Regions from separate parts of the Streptosporangium sp. NPDC023615 genome, predicted to be linked through region 1. Evidence: riboswitches for the same ligand, from Rfam matches in the RefSeq annotation. Region 1 holds a riboswitch; the other holds the start of a gene.
The links. Region 1 has a riboswitch for cobalamin ahead of AB0G16_RS16010 (ribonucleoside-diphosphate reductase subunit alpha). Riboswitches for the same ligand answer to the same signal wherever they lie in the genome.

Region 1 (7,488 bases):
CGGAGGCGAGGTCCACCTCCTCGACGGTCCAGGTGTTGCGGATCGCCGCCCGGTAGCGCTCGTAGAACTCCGGGTAGCGCATCGGCCGCAGGGTGAGATCCATGCCGGGGTCGAGCAGCATCGGAAACGGTGCCTTTCGTGGAACGGGAAGAGAACGGGGCGAGAAGAACAGGGCGGGAGGGGGCGGCCGGCGCCCTACTGGCAGGCGTCGCAGTAATCGGGGTTCTCCAGCGAGCAGGCGACGGCGCCGGGGTCGGCGACGAACCCGGCGGCCTCCGGCACCCCGACCCCTCCCCCCGCCCGGATCCCGCCCTGGTTCCCGCCCTGGGACGCGCCCTGGTTCCCATCCTGGGACGCGCCCTCCGGGGCCGCCTGGGCCTGCGCCGCCACCGTGGCCTGCGCGATCCGGGTGGCCGGGCGCGAACGCAGGTAGTAGGTGGTCTTGAGCCCCGACCTCCACGCGTAGGCGTACATCGAGGAGAGCTTGCCGATCGTCGGCGTGGCCATGAAGAGGTTCAGCGACTGGGACTGGTCGATGTAGGGGGTGCGCGCGGCGGCCAGGTCGATCAGCGCCTTCTGCGGCAGCTCCCAGGCGGTCCGGTAGAGCGGCTTGAGGTCGGCCGGGATCTCGGGGATGTCCTGGACCGAGCCGTCGGCCCGCTTGATCGCGTCCCGGATCGCCGGGGTCCACAGGCCCCTGGCCTGAAGGTCGCGGACCAGGTAGCGGTTGACCTGGAGGAACTCCCCCGAGAGTGTCTCGCGCTTGAAGACGCACGACACCTGCGGCTCGATGCACTCGTAGCAGCCGGCGATGGAGGCGATCGTGGCGGTGGGCGCGATCGCGATCATCAGCGAGTTGCGCAGCCCGGTCACGGCGATCCGCTCCCGCAGCTCGGCCCACCGCGCCGACGTGGCCGCGCCGTAGTGGTCGGGGTGCAGCACCCCGCCCGCGGCCCTGGTCTCCTCGTACGAGGGGTGCCGGCCCCGCTCGGCGGCCAGGTCGCAGGAGGTCGCGTAGGCGGCGAGCGCGATCTCCTCGGAGATACGGGTGGACAGCTCCAGCGCCTCCGGCGAGTCGAACGGCAGCCGGAGCGCGAACATGACGTCGGCCAGGCCCATCATGCCGAGCCCGATCGGCCGCCACCTCAGGTTGGCGTTCCTGGCCTCGGGGGTCGGGTAGAAGCCCAGGTCGATGGTGCGGTCCAGGAAGCGCACGGCGGTGCGGACCGTCGCCCGGAGGCGGTCCCAGTCGATCCCCGCCCCGGCGCCCGCCCCGGTCCCGGCCTCGATCCCCGCCCCGGCCCCGGCCTCGGCCTCGGCCTCGATCCCGGTGCCGGCTCCCGCGCCGGTGCCGGTGCCGGTTCCGGTTCCGGCGGTGCCGGACGCGGACAGGTGCGCGGCGAGGTTGATCGAGCCGAGGTTGCAGACCGCGGTCTCGGCGTCCCCGGTCACCTCCAGGATCTCGGTGCAGAGGTTGGACAGGTGGATGACGTTCCCCGGCCCGCCGGTCTGGTTGGAGGTCCGGTTGGCCGCGTCCTTGAAGGTCATCCAGCCGTTGCCGGTCTGGGCGAGCGTGCGCATCATCCGCCCGTACAGCGCGCGGGCCGGGATCTGCCGGACGAACCGGCCCTCGGCCTCGGCGGCCCGGTAGGCCTCGTCGAAGGCCGCCCCGTACAGGTCGGTCAGGTGCGGGACCTCCTTGGGGTCGAACAGCGACCACGTCGCGTCGGCCTCGACCCGGCGCATGAACTCGTCGGGGACCCAGTTGGCGAGGTTGAGGTTGTGCGTGCGCCTGGCCTCCTCGCCGGTGTTGTCGCGCAGTTCGAGGAACTCCTCGACGTCGGCGTGCCAGGGCTCCAGGTAGACGCAGGCCGCGCCCTTGCGCCGGCCGCCCTGGTTGACCGCGGCGACGCTGGAGTCCAGCGTGCGCAGCCACGGCACGATGCCGTTGGAGTGGCCGTTGGTGCCGCGGATCAGCGAGCCGCGCGAGCGGACCCTGGTCCAGGCGATGCCGATGCCCCCGGCGTACTTCGACAGCCGGGCGACCTGCGTGTAGCGCTCGTAGATGGACTCCAGCTCGTCGCGGGGCGAGTCGAGCAGGAAGCACGAGGAGAGCTGGGGGCGGCGCGAACCGGAGTTGAACAGCGTGGGCGAGCTGGGCAGGTAGGACAGCGAGGCCATGAGCGCGTACAGCTCGGCGGCCTCCTCGACGGTCTCGGACAGGCCGCAGGCCACCCGCAGGAAGAAGTGCTGCGGGCGCTCCAGCACCTCGCGGGTGCTCGGGTGGCGCAGCAGGTAACGGTCGTAGACGGTACGCAGCCCGAAGTACTCGAACCGGGCGTCGGCGTCCGGCAGGATCAGCGCGTCCAGGGCACCGGCGTGCGCGGCCACGAACTCCGCGAGCCGGTCCTGGACCAGCCCGGCGGCGTGGGTGGCGGCGACGGAGTCGGAGAAGCTCCGCACGCCGTGCCCGGCGGCCTCGTCGGCGATCAGCTCGGCCAGCATCGCGGCGGCGACCCTGGAGTTCTCCGGGTCGGTGATCACCCCCGCGGCGGCCTCGTCGATGGCCAGCCTGCGGTCGGCGGCCCCGTCCCCGCCGTCCCCGCCGTCCCCGCCGCTCCCGGCGCTCCCGGCGCGCGCATCGGGCCCCGCGGCGGTTCCCGCCCGCGGGCCGCTCTCCGCCGCGGTCCCGGCCGGCGCGCCGGTGGGCGTCACGTTCTTCGTCGCGGTCTCCGCCGCGGCCCGCGCCAAGGTCTCTGTCACGTCATGTCCTCGCTCGTTCGGACTTCCCCCTGCGGCTCCCGCCGGGGGCACGCGTCCGCGAGCGATTCCGGGCACGCCGGACCGCCTCGTTCCGCGAGCCCTCCCACGAGGCCCTGGACAACAACGTCACCGGCAGGTCTTCGGACTCACGGGCGCACCGCACACGCCTACCGGCCGTCGCTTCCCGGGCATGGTTCACCCAGTGCTCAATGACGGCTTTCGTTCCCGTTCACCGCTGCGGGGCAGTCCCGGACTCTCACCGGGTTCCCTCTTGCCTCGCCCCTCGCGGGGCGAACCAGCAACGATCAGGATCCTACATCTAGGGCCGCCTGACGCAACTACCCCAACAGGTTGTGTCTGAGGACGTCAAAAGGCCGAGTTCGTGAAGCACGCCCCGGGTCCGGCCGGTCTCGGTGGACAGCCACCGGCGGAAGTCGTCGCCGCCGAGGAAGACCCGGCTCCACCCGTTCGCCGCGCACAGGGCGCGCCAGTGCGGCGTGGCGTCGAGCCTCTCACAGAGGGCGATCGCCGCCTGCCTGTCCCCCTCGCTCATGCCCCGGGGGCCCAGCAGCCCGCACCAGTCGCTGTACTCCAGCCGGACGCCGAGCTCCATCAGCGTCGGCGCGTCGATCCCCTCGATCCGCCCCCCCGAGGAGACGGCCAGGGGGCGCAGACGGCCCGCGGAGATGGCCGGCAGCAGGGCGCGGGCCGATCCCAGCATGGCCGCCACCCGCCCCACCCGGAGCGCCTCGGCCGCGTCCGCCGCGGCGAGGTAGCCGGCGTACTCCAGCAGCCGGGTGTCCACCCCGAGGCATTTGCCGATCATGCCGTAGAGCACGTGGTCCGAGCCGCCCTCCAGCCTGCCCCCGACCGTCAGCCCGGCCGGGTCGCGGTGCAGCGCGGCGGCGAGGTCCTCGAAGGCGCGCAGCCGGGAACCGGCCGGGACGACCAGGGCCGTCCAGTCGCCCGCCAGGCGGGCGAGGGGGGTGGCGGCCTCCACCACGGCGGCGGTGTTCGCGATCTCCGCGGCGGCGACCATCGGCATCGCGGTGACGAGCAGCCTGCCCTCGCGGGCGAAGGAGACACCGGAGGCACCGGAGGCACCCGAGGCGGCGTCCCCGGCGTCCCCGGCGAGGCCGGGCGCGCCGGGGACGACGAAGGCGTCGCGCGGGGCCGACCCCAGCACTCCCGGCCGTTCGACGGCCATGACGGTGCGCGCCAGCCCCGAGCGGACCAGGACCGAGGCCAGCCGGCGCGCGATGCCGTCCCAGCCGTGGCCGTCGGCGGCGGGTTCGAGGAGGAACAGCCGGTCCACGGCCGCGCCCGCGGGAGCGCCCTCGCCGCCGCAGCCCGCGAGCACCACGGCCCCCGCCGCCAGTGCGAAAAACCCCCTGCGGCGCATAAGCGCCCCTTCCCCCGGGAACCCCCTGCACCCTAGGTTACGCTCATGTCACTTTCTGTCATAGTGCGGGGGGTATGACCGGTCGGCCGGGAGGTCCTCACTCCACCGTCACGCTCTTGGCCAGGTTGCGGGGCTTGTCGACGTCCCGCTCCAGCGCCACGGCGGCGTGGTAGGCGAAGAGCTGCAGCGGGATCGAGAGCAGGATCGGGTCCAGCTCGGTCTCGTTCTTGGGCACCACGACGCAGTCGTCGGCCAGCTTGGGGTCGGCGGTGCGGTGCCCGACCATGAGCACCCGCCCGCCCCGGGCGCGGATCTCGCCCAGCGTGGTGAGGTTCTTGTCCAGCAGCTCGTCGTCGGGGACGATCGCCACCGTCGGCATCTCCGGGCCGATCAGCGCCAGCGGGCCGTGCTTGAGCTCGCTGGCCGGGTACGCCTCCGCGTGCACGTAGGAGATCTCCTTGAGCTTCTGCGCGCCCTCCCTGGCCACCGGGTATCCGCGGACCCGGCCCACGAACATCATGCTCGGCGCCCTGGCGTACTTGTGCGCCAGCTCCCGGATCACCGGCTCCAGCACGAGGATCTCCTTGATCTGCTCCGGCAGCCTGCGCAGGCCGTCGCAGATGCGCCTGCCGTCGGCCGGGGACAGGTCCCGTACCCGGCCCAGGTGCAGCGCGAGCAGCGCGAACGCCACGGCCGTCGAGGTGAACGCCTTGGTGCTGGCCACCGACACCTCGGGCCCGGCGTGCAGGTAGACGCCGCCGTCGCACTCGCGGGCGATCGCGCTGCCCACGGTGTTGACGATGCCGAGCACCCGGCCGCCCTTGCGCTTGAGCTCCTGGACGGCGGCGAGGGTGTCGTAGGTCTCCCCGGACTGGCTGATCGCCACGTACAGGGTGTCGGCCTCCACCACCGGGCTGCGGTAGCGGAACTCGCTGGCCGGTTCGGCGTCGGCCGGGATGCGCGCCAGCTCCTCGATGAGCTGCGCGCCGATCTGGCCCGAGTAGTACGCGGAACCACAGCCGATGATCTTCACGCGGCGGAACGAGCGGGTCTCCCGCGCGTCCATGTTCAGGCCGCCCAGGTGCGCGATGTGGAAGCGGTCGTCCAGGCGCCCGCGCAGCGTCCTGGCCACGGTGTCGGGCTGCTCGGAGATCTCCTTGAGCAGGTAGTGCTCGTAGCCGCCGGTGTCGTAGTGGCCGGCCTCCCAGTCGACGGTGAGCGGCTCCTTGGCCGTCTCGCGCGCGTCGCTGGCGAAGGTGGTGAACCCGTCGGCCTTGAGCACCGCGATCTCGCCGTCCTCCAGGTGGACCACCTGGCGGGTGTAGCGGACCAGCGCGGCGACGTCGGAGGCGGCGAACATCTCCTTCTCGCCGATGCCCAGCACGATCGGGCTGCCGTTGCGCGCCACGACCACCTCGCCGGGCCGCTCGGCGTCGAGCACCGCGATGCCGTACGTGCCGACGACCCGCTTGAGCGCGGCGCGGACGGCCTCCTCCAGCGAGTCGGCCTCCCTGACGGTGCGGGCGATCAGGTGCGCCAGCACCTCGGTGTCGGTCTCCGAGAGGAAGACCACGCCCTCGGCCTCCAGCTTGGCGCGCAGCTCGTCGGCGTTCTCGATGATGCCGTTGTGCACGACGGCGATGCGCTCGTCGGCCGACAGGTGCGGGTGCGCGTTGACGTCGCTGGGCGCGCCGTGGGTGGCCCAGCGGGTGTGACCGATGCCCAGCCCGCCCTTGAAGCGCGCGGGCACGACCGCCGCCAGGTCGGCCACCCGGCCCTTGACCTTGCGCATCTTGAGCCCCTTGTTGGACACCACCACCCCGGCGGAGTCGTAGCCCCGGTACTCAAGACGCTGCAGACCCTCCAGCAGGATGGGTGCCGCGTCCTTGGGCCCCACGTAGGCCACGATTCCGCACATACGTCCGCTCCTTCTATCGGTAGACGATCCGGTGCGCCCGCTATCCGTAGACGATCCGGCGTAACTGGCGCAGGGAGAGTTCGGGTGCCGCGACGCGGCGGACCGCGAGCTCGGCGGCCACCCGGGGGAAGATCTCGTCGTTGACCATCCCCCTGGCCTTGAGCTCGGCGTGCCGCCGCCGGACGAACTCCTCGACGGGCTCGGAGAAGTAGGCCAGGACGTCCGCCACGACCCGCGCCGCCTCGCCCGGCCCGAGTCCGCTCGTCCGGGTCAGATGAGTGATCAGATCCTCGTGCGGATACCGCGCCATGGACACAGAGCAGGACCCTACGCATCCCGAGAAGAGAACAACAAGTTTTCTGCCCGATTTCGGGCAGAGAATCTCTTCAAATCTCAACCCCGTCAGAATGCGCGACAGTCGGTCATCTCTGATTACTCTAGGTAGTGACCAGAGAGGGAGGAACACACTATGCGCCGCCTGCCGGGGACCGCCGTCGTCACCGCTCTCGCCGTGCTGGTCTCGGTCGTTCCCGCACGCGCGGAACGCTCCGGTGAACAGGCGACGGCCCACCCGTCGCGCCCGGCACCGCCCGGCCCGGCAACGCCCTCCGCGCCCGGGACGGCCTGCGCGCCCGGGCCCGGTGCGGCTCCCGGGGGCAGGCAGGCCGCCTTCGCCGCGGCGGCGCGGGCGTACGGGGTGCCGGAGAGCGTGCTGCTCGGGGTCTCCTACCTGGAGTCGCGATGGGACGCTCACGGAGGGCTGCCCAGCGTCTCGGCCGGATACGGGCCGATGCACCTGGTCGACGGCCGGGCGGAGGGCGGCCTTCCCCACGGGGCCGGCGAGGACCCGCGCGGGGACGACAGGAGACCGCGCGTGATCCCGCTCCCGTCCGTCGCACCGGCCCCGCCGGAGGACACCCTGCGGCGGGCCGCGGAGCTGTCGGGCTTCTCCCCCGAGCGACTGCGGCGGGATCCCTGCACCAACGTCATGGGCGGCGCCGCGCTGCTCGCCGACCACCAGCGCGCCACCGGCGGCGACCCGCACGCCGGTCCCGCGGGCTGGTACGGGGCCGTGGCCCGCTACTCCGGCCCCCTCGGCCCGGGGTCCCGGCCGGGGACGGTCCTCACGGAGGCGGCGCGCTCCTTCGCCGACGAGGTCTACGCGACGATCCGCGCCGGTGTCACACGCGTGACCGACGACGGCGAGCCGATGACGCTGGCCGCGAGGCCCGGCCTGGTGCCCCGAACCCCGGCACGGACCTCTTCCTCACGGACGTCCTCCACGTGGACGTCCCCCGCCTGGACGGCACAGCGGCGCGCGCCCGATCCCGCCGCCGGCCGCGCCTTGCCTCCCGCCGCCCCCGCACGCCCGGTGCCCGCACGCCCCGCCGCCCAGCCGGTCGTA
Region 2 (7,488 bases), on a different contig from region 1:
ACAGCAGACCTGCGCTACCAGCCAAGACATCTCGGCGAACTTATGGACGGTCCGCCGTTGGCCAGAAATGGGCGTGGAGCCCCCGGTAGATGAGGTCTCATCACAAGATCTTCCGAGACCGGGAACCACGTGATCGCCTACCCTGCCACGCTCGGCGTTTCTCGTGAACTGGTTCGCCACGTCGGAGGACTGCTCTGCAACGAGCGGCTACGTCGCGGCACCCCCACGGGCACCCGACGCCCGACCTGCTTCTACCAAGCACTTTCGCGCTGGTCTGGCTCCGCTGCAAGCCCGACATTCGTCCGCACGGCATCGCCTTCGGATGGTCACGGGTCACCGCCTACCGCTACCTGCACGAGGCCATCGACGTCCTGGCCGACCAATCCCCCGGCCTGCACCAGACCCTGCAGAAAGCCAGAGCCGTCGACATACCCCACCTCATCCTGGACGCTCGTCCTCGTACATTTCGAGCACGGCCGAATCAATTGAGATTCAGTGAGAAAACGTCATCACACGGGAGCTCCGTTCGTGAAAAGCGCACGGCGAGCGAACCGGATGGCGGGTCCGGCCTTTCATGCGAAGGGGGTTCAGTTCGTGAGGCGGCTCCCTCCGGTTCGCAGGCTCACCTGCGGCACCCCCGTCTCCGGGTGGATCGCCACCTCGGCGTCGACCCGGTAGACCTCGGCGAGCAGGGCGGGGGTCAGCACGTCGGCGGGGGTGCCGAGCGCGACGACGCGGCCGGCGTCCATGACGCAGACGCGGTCGCAGAACGCGGCGGCCATGTTGAGGTCGTGCAGGGCGACCACGGCGGTGACGCCGAGGCCGCGCACCAGGTTCAGCGCGTCGAGCTGGTGGCGCAGGTCCAGGTGGTTGGTCGGCTCGTCCAGCACCATCGTGGCCGGTCGCTGGGCCAGCGCCCGCGCGATCAGCGCCCGCTGCTTCTCCCCGCCGGAGAGGCGGTCGAAGGGCGCGTACGCCAGGCCTGCCAGGTCGAGGCGTTCCAGCGCGTCGGCGACGATCGCCCTGTCGGTCGCGTCGTCACCGTCGAAGGCCCGTTTGTGGGGGGTGCGGCCCATGGCGACGACGTCGTACACCGACAGCTCGAAGTCTCCGCCGCTCTCCTGCAGGACGGCGGCCAGCCGGCGGGCCAGGCGGCGGGCGGGCATGCGCCACACGTCCTCGCCGTCCAGCAGCACCCGGCCGCCGGTCGGCCTGCGCGCCCGGTAGAGGGTGCGCAGCAGCGTCGACTTGCCCGCGCCGTTGGGTCCGGCCAGGGCGAGCATCTCCCCCTCGGCGACCTCCAGCGAGACCCGGTGGACCAGGTCACGGCCGCCGACGCGGACCGACACGTCCTCCACGGTCACTGTCATGTGGAGCGCCTCCGCATCAGCCACAGGAAGAACGGCCCGCCGACCAGCGCGGTGACGATGCCCACGGGGACCTCCTCCGGCGCGATCAGGGTGCGGGCGGCCAGGTCGGCCGCGATGAGGAAGACCGCCCCCAGCAGCGCCGTCGCCGGGAGCGCCCGGCGGTGGTCGGCACCGATCAGCAGCCGCACGACGTGCGGCATGATCAGTCCCACGAAGCCGATGGTGCCGCTGACCGCGACGATCGTGCCGACCATCATGGCGACCAGCACGAACAGCGCCGCCCGGAAGCGGTGCACGTCCAGCCCGAGCGAGGCCGCGGCCTCCTCCCCGGCCAGCAGCAGGTTCAGCGGGCGCGACACCCCGAGCAGCACGGCGGTCCCCACCACGACGGTCGCCGCCGGGATCCACACCACCGTCCAGGTGGTTCCGGCCAGGCCGCCCAGCATCCAGCGCACCGCCGCCTGCGTCTTGTGCGGGTCGTTGGAGGTCACCACCAGGAAGCTGGCCACGGCCGACAAGACCTCTGCCGTGGCCACCCCGGCCAGCACCAGCCGCATCGTGGTCATGCGCCCGCCCGAGCGGGCCAGGAAGTAGACCGCCACCAGCGCGGCCAGCGCCCCGAGGAAGGCCGCGATCGGCAGGCTGAACGCCCCGAACACGCTCAGGCCGAACACCACCACGGTGACCGCCCCGACGCCGGCGCCGGAGGAGACCCCCAGCAGCATCGGGTCGGCCAGCGGGTTGCGCACCAGCGCCTGCAGGACCATGCCGCAGACCGCAAGGCCCGCGCCGACCGCGCCGGCCAGGACGACCCGCGGCAGCCGCACATCCATCACGATGGTCTCCCGCACCGGTGTCCAGACCGGTTCGGCCAGGGCGGGATGCAGGTGATGGAGCAGGATGCCCCACACCTGCCCGGCCGGCAGGGCCACCGACCCGGCCGCGACGGCCGCGGTGACCGCACCGCCGAGCAGGAACACGAGCACGAGCATCACGACCGGGTAGGGCGGTCCCGGCCTCCGTGCCGGCAGCACGGCGCCCACGTCCGGTTCGCTCACCTGAAGTGATCTCACTTGAAGCGGTCTCACGTGAAGCGGTCTCACTTGAAGCGGTCGGCGTGCAGCTGCCGGGCCAGCGCCTCGACGGCTCCCGGCGCCCGCACGCCGAGCACCACCGACGACAGCGGCAGCACCGCGAACCGCCTGTTCTTGATGGCCGGCACGTCCTTCAGTGCTGGGTTGGCCAGCAGGAACCTCTCCTTGTCGGCCACCGGCCGGTCGCCGTAGTCGTAGACGACGACCCAGTCGGGGGCACGCTCGGCGACCTGCTCGAACGACACATCCCCCCACACCTTGTCGACGTCGGCGAACACGTTCTCCGCTCCGGCCAGCTTGATGATCTCGTTGCCGACACCCCTGCCCCCGGCGGTGAAGGCGGTCTTGTCACCGCTGTCGTAGACGAACACCTTGACCGGGTCGGCCTCGCCGAGCGTGGTCCTCACCCCGTCGAGGGTCGCCCGCAATGTGGTGATCAACGGTTCGGCCCGGTCGGAGACGCCGAAGATCTTCGCGACGTTGCGGATCTCGGTGTCGATCAGGTCCATCGGCACCGCCCCTTCGGCGCACTCCTCGACGTTCAGGTACGTCTTGATGCCGGCCTTGTGCAGGGTGTCGCGGCTGCGGCCCTCCTTCTCGTCGAAGGTGCTGGCGAAGCCGCCGTAGACGAAGTCGGGCTCCTCGGCCAGCAGGGCCTCGTACGCCGGATACTCCTTCGAGACGACCTTGACGGCGTCGTAGGCCGCCTTGTACTGCGGCAGTACCCTGTCGTCGAGGTAGGCGGTACCGATCATCGATTTTTCCAGGCCGAGCGCCAGCATCACCTCGGTGGCGTGCTGGTTCATCGATATCGCCCGCCGCGGTGGCTGCTCGTAGGTGCTCTTCACACCGCAGTTGTCGAGAGTGACCGGGAAGCCCGCGGGCGCGGAGGCCGCCGGGGCGGCGGCCGGGACGTTCTCAGCCGGGGCGCCGCCGCAGGCGGCCAGCACTCCGGACACCAAGAAGGCGAGCAGGAGGGAGGTGGGGCGTCTGCCCGTCATGACGTGTTCCTCTCACGGAATCTGCACGACGGGGCGGATCTGAAAGAGGGAATGCCACAGGGCTTCTCGGCGCGGCCACCGGCTCGACGGGCACGAGAGCCCCACTCCTCCCCGGGGAGATCCGCCCCAGTTCATCGAGGAGGCGACCGCGTGAGTCTCCTGGCTCTCGGGTCGAGGCTCGTCCCCGCCTTCCCACCCCGGGGAGGGGCAGTGGCGTGGTGGGGATCCGCTCGCCGATCACAGTGGCGGGACCGCGCCGGACTTGCACCGGCTTCCTCGTCCGCGCTCGCCTTTGCACCATCATCACACGAACCGGGCCGGCGCACACGAGCGGGATGCCCTTATCGCGATAAATTCGCATCAGAGTCAAGGTCGCGATAAGCCTGGGCGGACAGGTCTCACCCGGGCCGATGTCACCGGCGCGGGACCGAGGTGTCCATCGTCGGAGGATCGGCATCGCGGGGCGGGAGACGGCGCGGCGGGGTGAAACGGTGCAGTTCGAGGATCGGCGGCAACGGAACCAGGCCTGGACCACCGGCGCGGACCCACTCGGCGACATCGGCCGTGGCGCTCTCGTCGTTGACGAGGGCGAGCCACACCGGACGGCCACCGGCCGCCCGCCCCTCCGGTGTCGGCTGCACGACGAGGACGTTGGCCTGGTCGCACACGTCGAGGCACTCGGTCACGCGTACGTCCGCGACCTCGGCCAGCCGGCGGATCTGCTCGCCGTGGTCGAGGGCGGGCGCCTTCCGCGCACTCCCGCAGCAGCAGTCCCGGCACACGGTGATCCTTTTCATGCGTTCCCCCCTCGGACGGGCCGGCGGCGCGACACGCGACCGTCACATGTACTGACGTGGGCGGCTTTCACGTGCGGGGTGCCGGCGGCCGAAGCCGTCGGTGTGGCTGATGCGGGTCCTCCGGCCTGTCGCAGGAGCAGGGCCCGCTGCTCGCGGCGCGTGCCGGGGCCGGCCGGCGCGCACTCGCCGCAGTCGCCGCAGTCGCCGCCGGAAGGCGGTGGTACGGACAGCAGCCGCGCCGGACGAGGAACGGCTGCCCGGGAGCGGGTTCGACCAGGTCGCCGCTGCCCCGAAGTGCTCCCCGGGTGAGCAGTCCGCGGCCGGGCGCGATGGCCCGCGCGCGGCGGCCGAACCGCCCAGGGCCGGCAGGCCGAGGTCCAGGCATGACGATCACCGTTCCTCTCTTGGGGAGATCCGCCCCAATTTCTTCGAGGTGGCGACCGCGTGAGTCTCCTGGCTCTCGGGTCGAGGCTCGTCCCGGCCTTCCCACCCGTCCTGCGGGCAGTGGCTCGTTCGGGATTCGCTCGCCGATCACAGTGGCGGGACCGCGCCGGACTCACACCGGCTTCCTCGTCCGCGCTCGCCTACGCCGACCATGCTCGCACACCCCTCGTCAGCGACAAAGGGCGCATCAAGCGTCAGACCCGGTGCGCCTCCCCGCGTGCGACGGGAGCGCCGGCGCGCACGCCGTGGAGCACCTGGGCGAGGACCTCCGTCCCCCGCACCACGCGAGGTCCGGGCCTGTTGAAGTACGCCGGGCCGTCCAGCACCCACACCTGGCCCGCGCGGACCGCGGGCAGGTCGGCCCAGCCCGGAAGGAGGGACAGCGAGGACCACTCCGCCCGCGTCCGCTCGGGAGGAAAGCCGCAGGGCATCAACAGGATCACCTCGGGCCGGGAGGCACGCACCCTCTCCCAGTCGACGGCGGTGGTGTGTTCGCCCGCCCCGGCCAGCAGCGGCTCACCACCCGCCGCCCGGACCTGCTCGGGGACCCAGTGACCGGCGGGCCACGGCGGATCCAGCCACTCGATCGCCGCCACCCGAGGCCTCGGCCGGTCCGCGACCATGGACCGCACCGCCGCGAGCCGGTCCTCCAGCTCGGCGACCCGCCGGGACGCCACGTTCGTCACCCCGAGCGCCTCGCCGAGATGCCCGACGGAGTCCAGCACGTCGGGAAGCGTGCGCGGTTCCAGGCTGATCACCCGCGGTCCCGAGTCGAGCAGCCGCACCGCCCGCGACACCCCCGTGTAGGAGACCGCGCACACCTCGCACAGGTCCTGCGTCAGCACCACGTCGGGCGCCAGGTCCGCCAGACGTTCCACGTCGAGCGTGTACAGCGACGAGCCCCGGTGGGCGGCGCCGCCCACCGCGTCGGAGATCTCCCTGCTGCTCATCCGGTCCGCGGCGAACCCGGCCGCCGTGACCACCGCCACCCCTTCCACCACCTCGGGCGGCCAATCACACTCGTGGGTCCGTCCGACCAGGTCACCGCCCAGCCCGAGCACCGCCACGATGTCGGTGGCGGCCGGCAACAACGACACGATTCGCACACCACGACCCTAGCCGCGCCTCGTTCCCGCGCCGTCGTCATGGCGCGCGGAGATCCACATGAGGAGCGGCGCGGGCCGGCCCCGCGCCGATCCGCCGCCGCGACCCCCGCTCGGCCGTTCGTCTGATCAGAGGGCCGGGCGGCAGTGGATCACGACGGGCGGGGCCCCCGGCAATCATCCGGCAAAGTGGAATGACCTGCGCATATGCATTGTTACCCCTCACGCCAGAGCAGTCCTCCGGTCCATCGGGGCTCTGTGACGACAGGGGGAGAGATGACCATGACCGTGCCCGCACGGGCCCACGAGCAGGTGGCCCGGGCGGCGCTCGACCTGTTCGCGGCGAACGGCTACGAGCGAACGACACTGCAGATGATCGCCTCCGCCACCGGCCTGTCCGGCAGAGCGGTCACCGGCCTGTTCCGGACCAAGGACGCGTTGCTCGACGCGGCGCTGGCCCCCCTGCTGGCCGATCTCGAACTGCTCTCCGCGGAGAACGCGTCCGGGAGTGCCCGGCCGCCGCTGGAGGGGTTCATCGGTTTCCTGGTCAAGCACCGGACCGTCATCACCCTGATGGACCGGGACCCCGGGATCCGCACCAGGCCGGTCATCGGCGCGCGGATGGAGCGCTACCGCGACGAGATGCGCGGCCTGTGCGACGACGGGCGCTCCGACCCGTGGGAACGCGTCTACCTGACCGCCGCGCTGGGCGGGCTGATCAGCGCCGCGGCTTCCTTCCCGGAGATGTCCGACGAGGAGTTGCACCGCGGCCTGCGGCTGACCGGTATCCGCCTGCTCGGGCGAGGGCGCAGGACCCCCCGGCCGGCCCCCGCCCTGGTCTCGCAGACGTGGTGAGAACGATAACGGCGGGCACGGGGGCGCCGAAGACGATCACGGCGGGCACGGGCGCCGGCGACACGGGCATGATCACGGCGGGCGCGGGAACGATCGGGACGATCACGGCGGGGACGCGCGACGACGGCCGCGGCGGTCACCGGCAGGACCGCCACGACCTGGGAGAACGCCGGAGATCCGGCCGTACGGGCCCCCTGCCCGGCGGCTTCGGCCGGGCCCACCGATAGGATCGACCCCATAGGTGCGCCGGGAAGTCTGGTCGGCAGTCTCCGACCCGACCCTGAAACGGAGCCCCATGTCCAATCCCCTGTCCGGCGTGTCCAGTCTGTTCAGCCGGGGCTCATGGGCCGAGACCAGCCGTGTGACCGCCATCCTCCGCAGGGAGACCGTCGGCGGGGCCCTGCTCCTGGTCGCCACGGTGGCGGCGATGATCTGGGCCAACTCCCCCTGGTCGGACGGGTACCAGACCCTGCGCGAGGTCACGGTCGGTCCCGCCGCCCTGCACCTGGACCTGACCCTGGCGACCTGGGCCGCCGACGGCCTGCTCGCGATCTTCTTCTTCGTGGCCGGTCTGGAGCTCAAACGCGAGTTCGTCGCCGGCGACCTGCGCCAGGCGCGGCGGGCCGCGGTGCCGGTGGCGGCCGCGCTCGGCGGCGTGATCGTCCCGGCGGTGCTGTACCTGCTGCTCACCCTGAACGCCGGGGACGGCGCGGGGCGGGGCTGGGCGATCCCCACGGCCACCGACATCGCGTTCGCCCTGGCCGTGCTGGCGGTCATCGGCCGTCACCTGCCCTCGGCGCTGCGCACCTTCCTGCTCACCCTGG

Region 2: linked by a shared signal. The riboswitch ahead of AB0G16_RS28285 (ABC transporter substrate-binding protein) and the one ahead of AB0G16_RS16010 (ribonucleoside-diphosphate reductase subunit alpha) in region 1 are both predicted to bind cobalamin.

What each region holds. Positions count from the first base shown of each region.
Region 1 is NZ_JBFABE010000018.1:73,946-81,433, reverse strand. It holds gene AB0G16_RS16015 (ribonucleotide-diphosphate reductase subunit beta) at 1-121, opposite strand, end outside; gene AB0G16_RS16010 (ribonucleoside-diphosphate reductase subunit alpha) at 196-2,571, opposite strand; cobalamin riboswitch at 2,877-3,078, opposite strand; gene AB0G16_RS16005 (tripartite tricarboxylate transporter substrate-binding protein) at 3,083-4,165, opposite strand; gene glmS (glutamine--fructose-6-phosphate transaminase (isomerizing)) at 4,263-6,083, opposite strand; gene AB0G16_RS15995 (hypothetical protein) at 6,124-6,393, opposite strand; gene AB0G16_RS15990 (N-acetylmuramoyl-L-alanine amidase) at 6,553-7,488, shown strand, end outside.
Region 2 is NZ_JBFABE010000052.1:4,844-12,331, forward strand. It holds gene AB0G16_RS28270 (replication initiator) at 1-133, shown strand, start outside; gene AB0G16_RS28275 (ABC transporter ATP-binding protein) at 588-1,370, opposite strand; gene AB0G16_RS28280 (iron ABC transporter permease) at 1,367-2,428, opposite strand; gene AB0G16_RS28285 (ABC transporter substrate-binding protein) at 2,470-3,465, opposite strand; cobalamin riboswitch at 3,616-3,778, opposite strand; gene AB0G16_RS28290 ((2Fe-2S) ferredoxin domain-containing protein) at 3,879-4,262, opposite strand; cobalamin riboswitch at 4,709-4,836, opposite strand; gene AB0G16_RS28295 (cobalamin-binding protein) at 4,901-5,812, opposite strand; gene AB0G16_RS28300 (helix-turn-helix domain-containing protein) at 6,092-6,664, shown strand; gene nhaA (Na+/H+ antiporter NhaA) at 6,960-7,488, shown strand, end outside.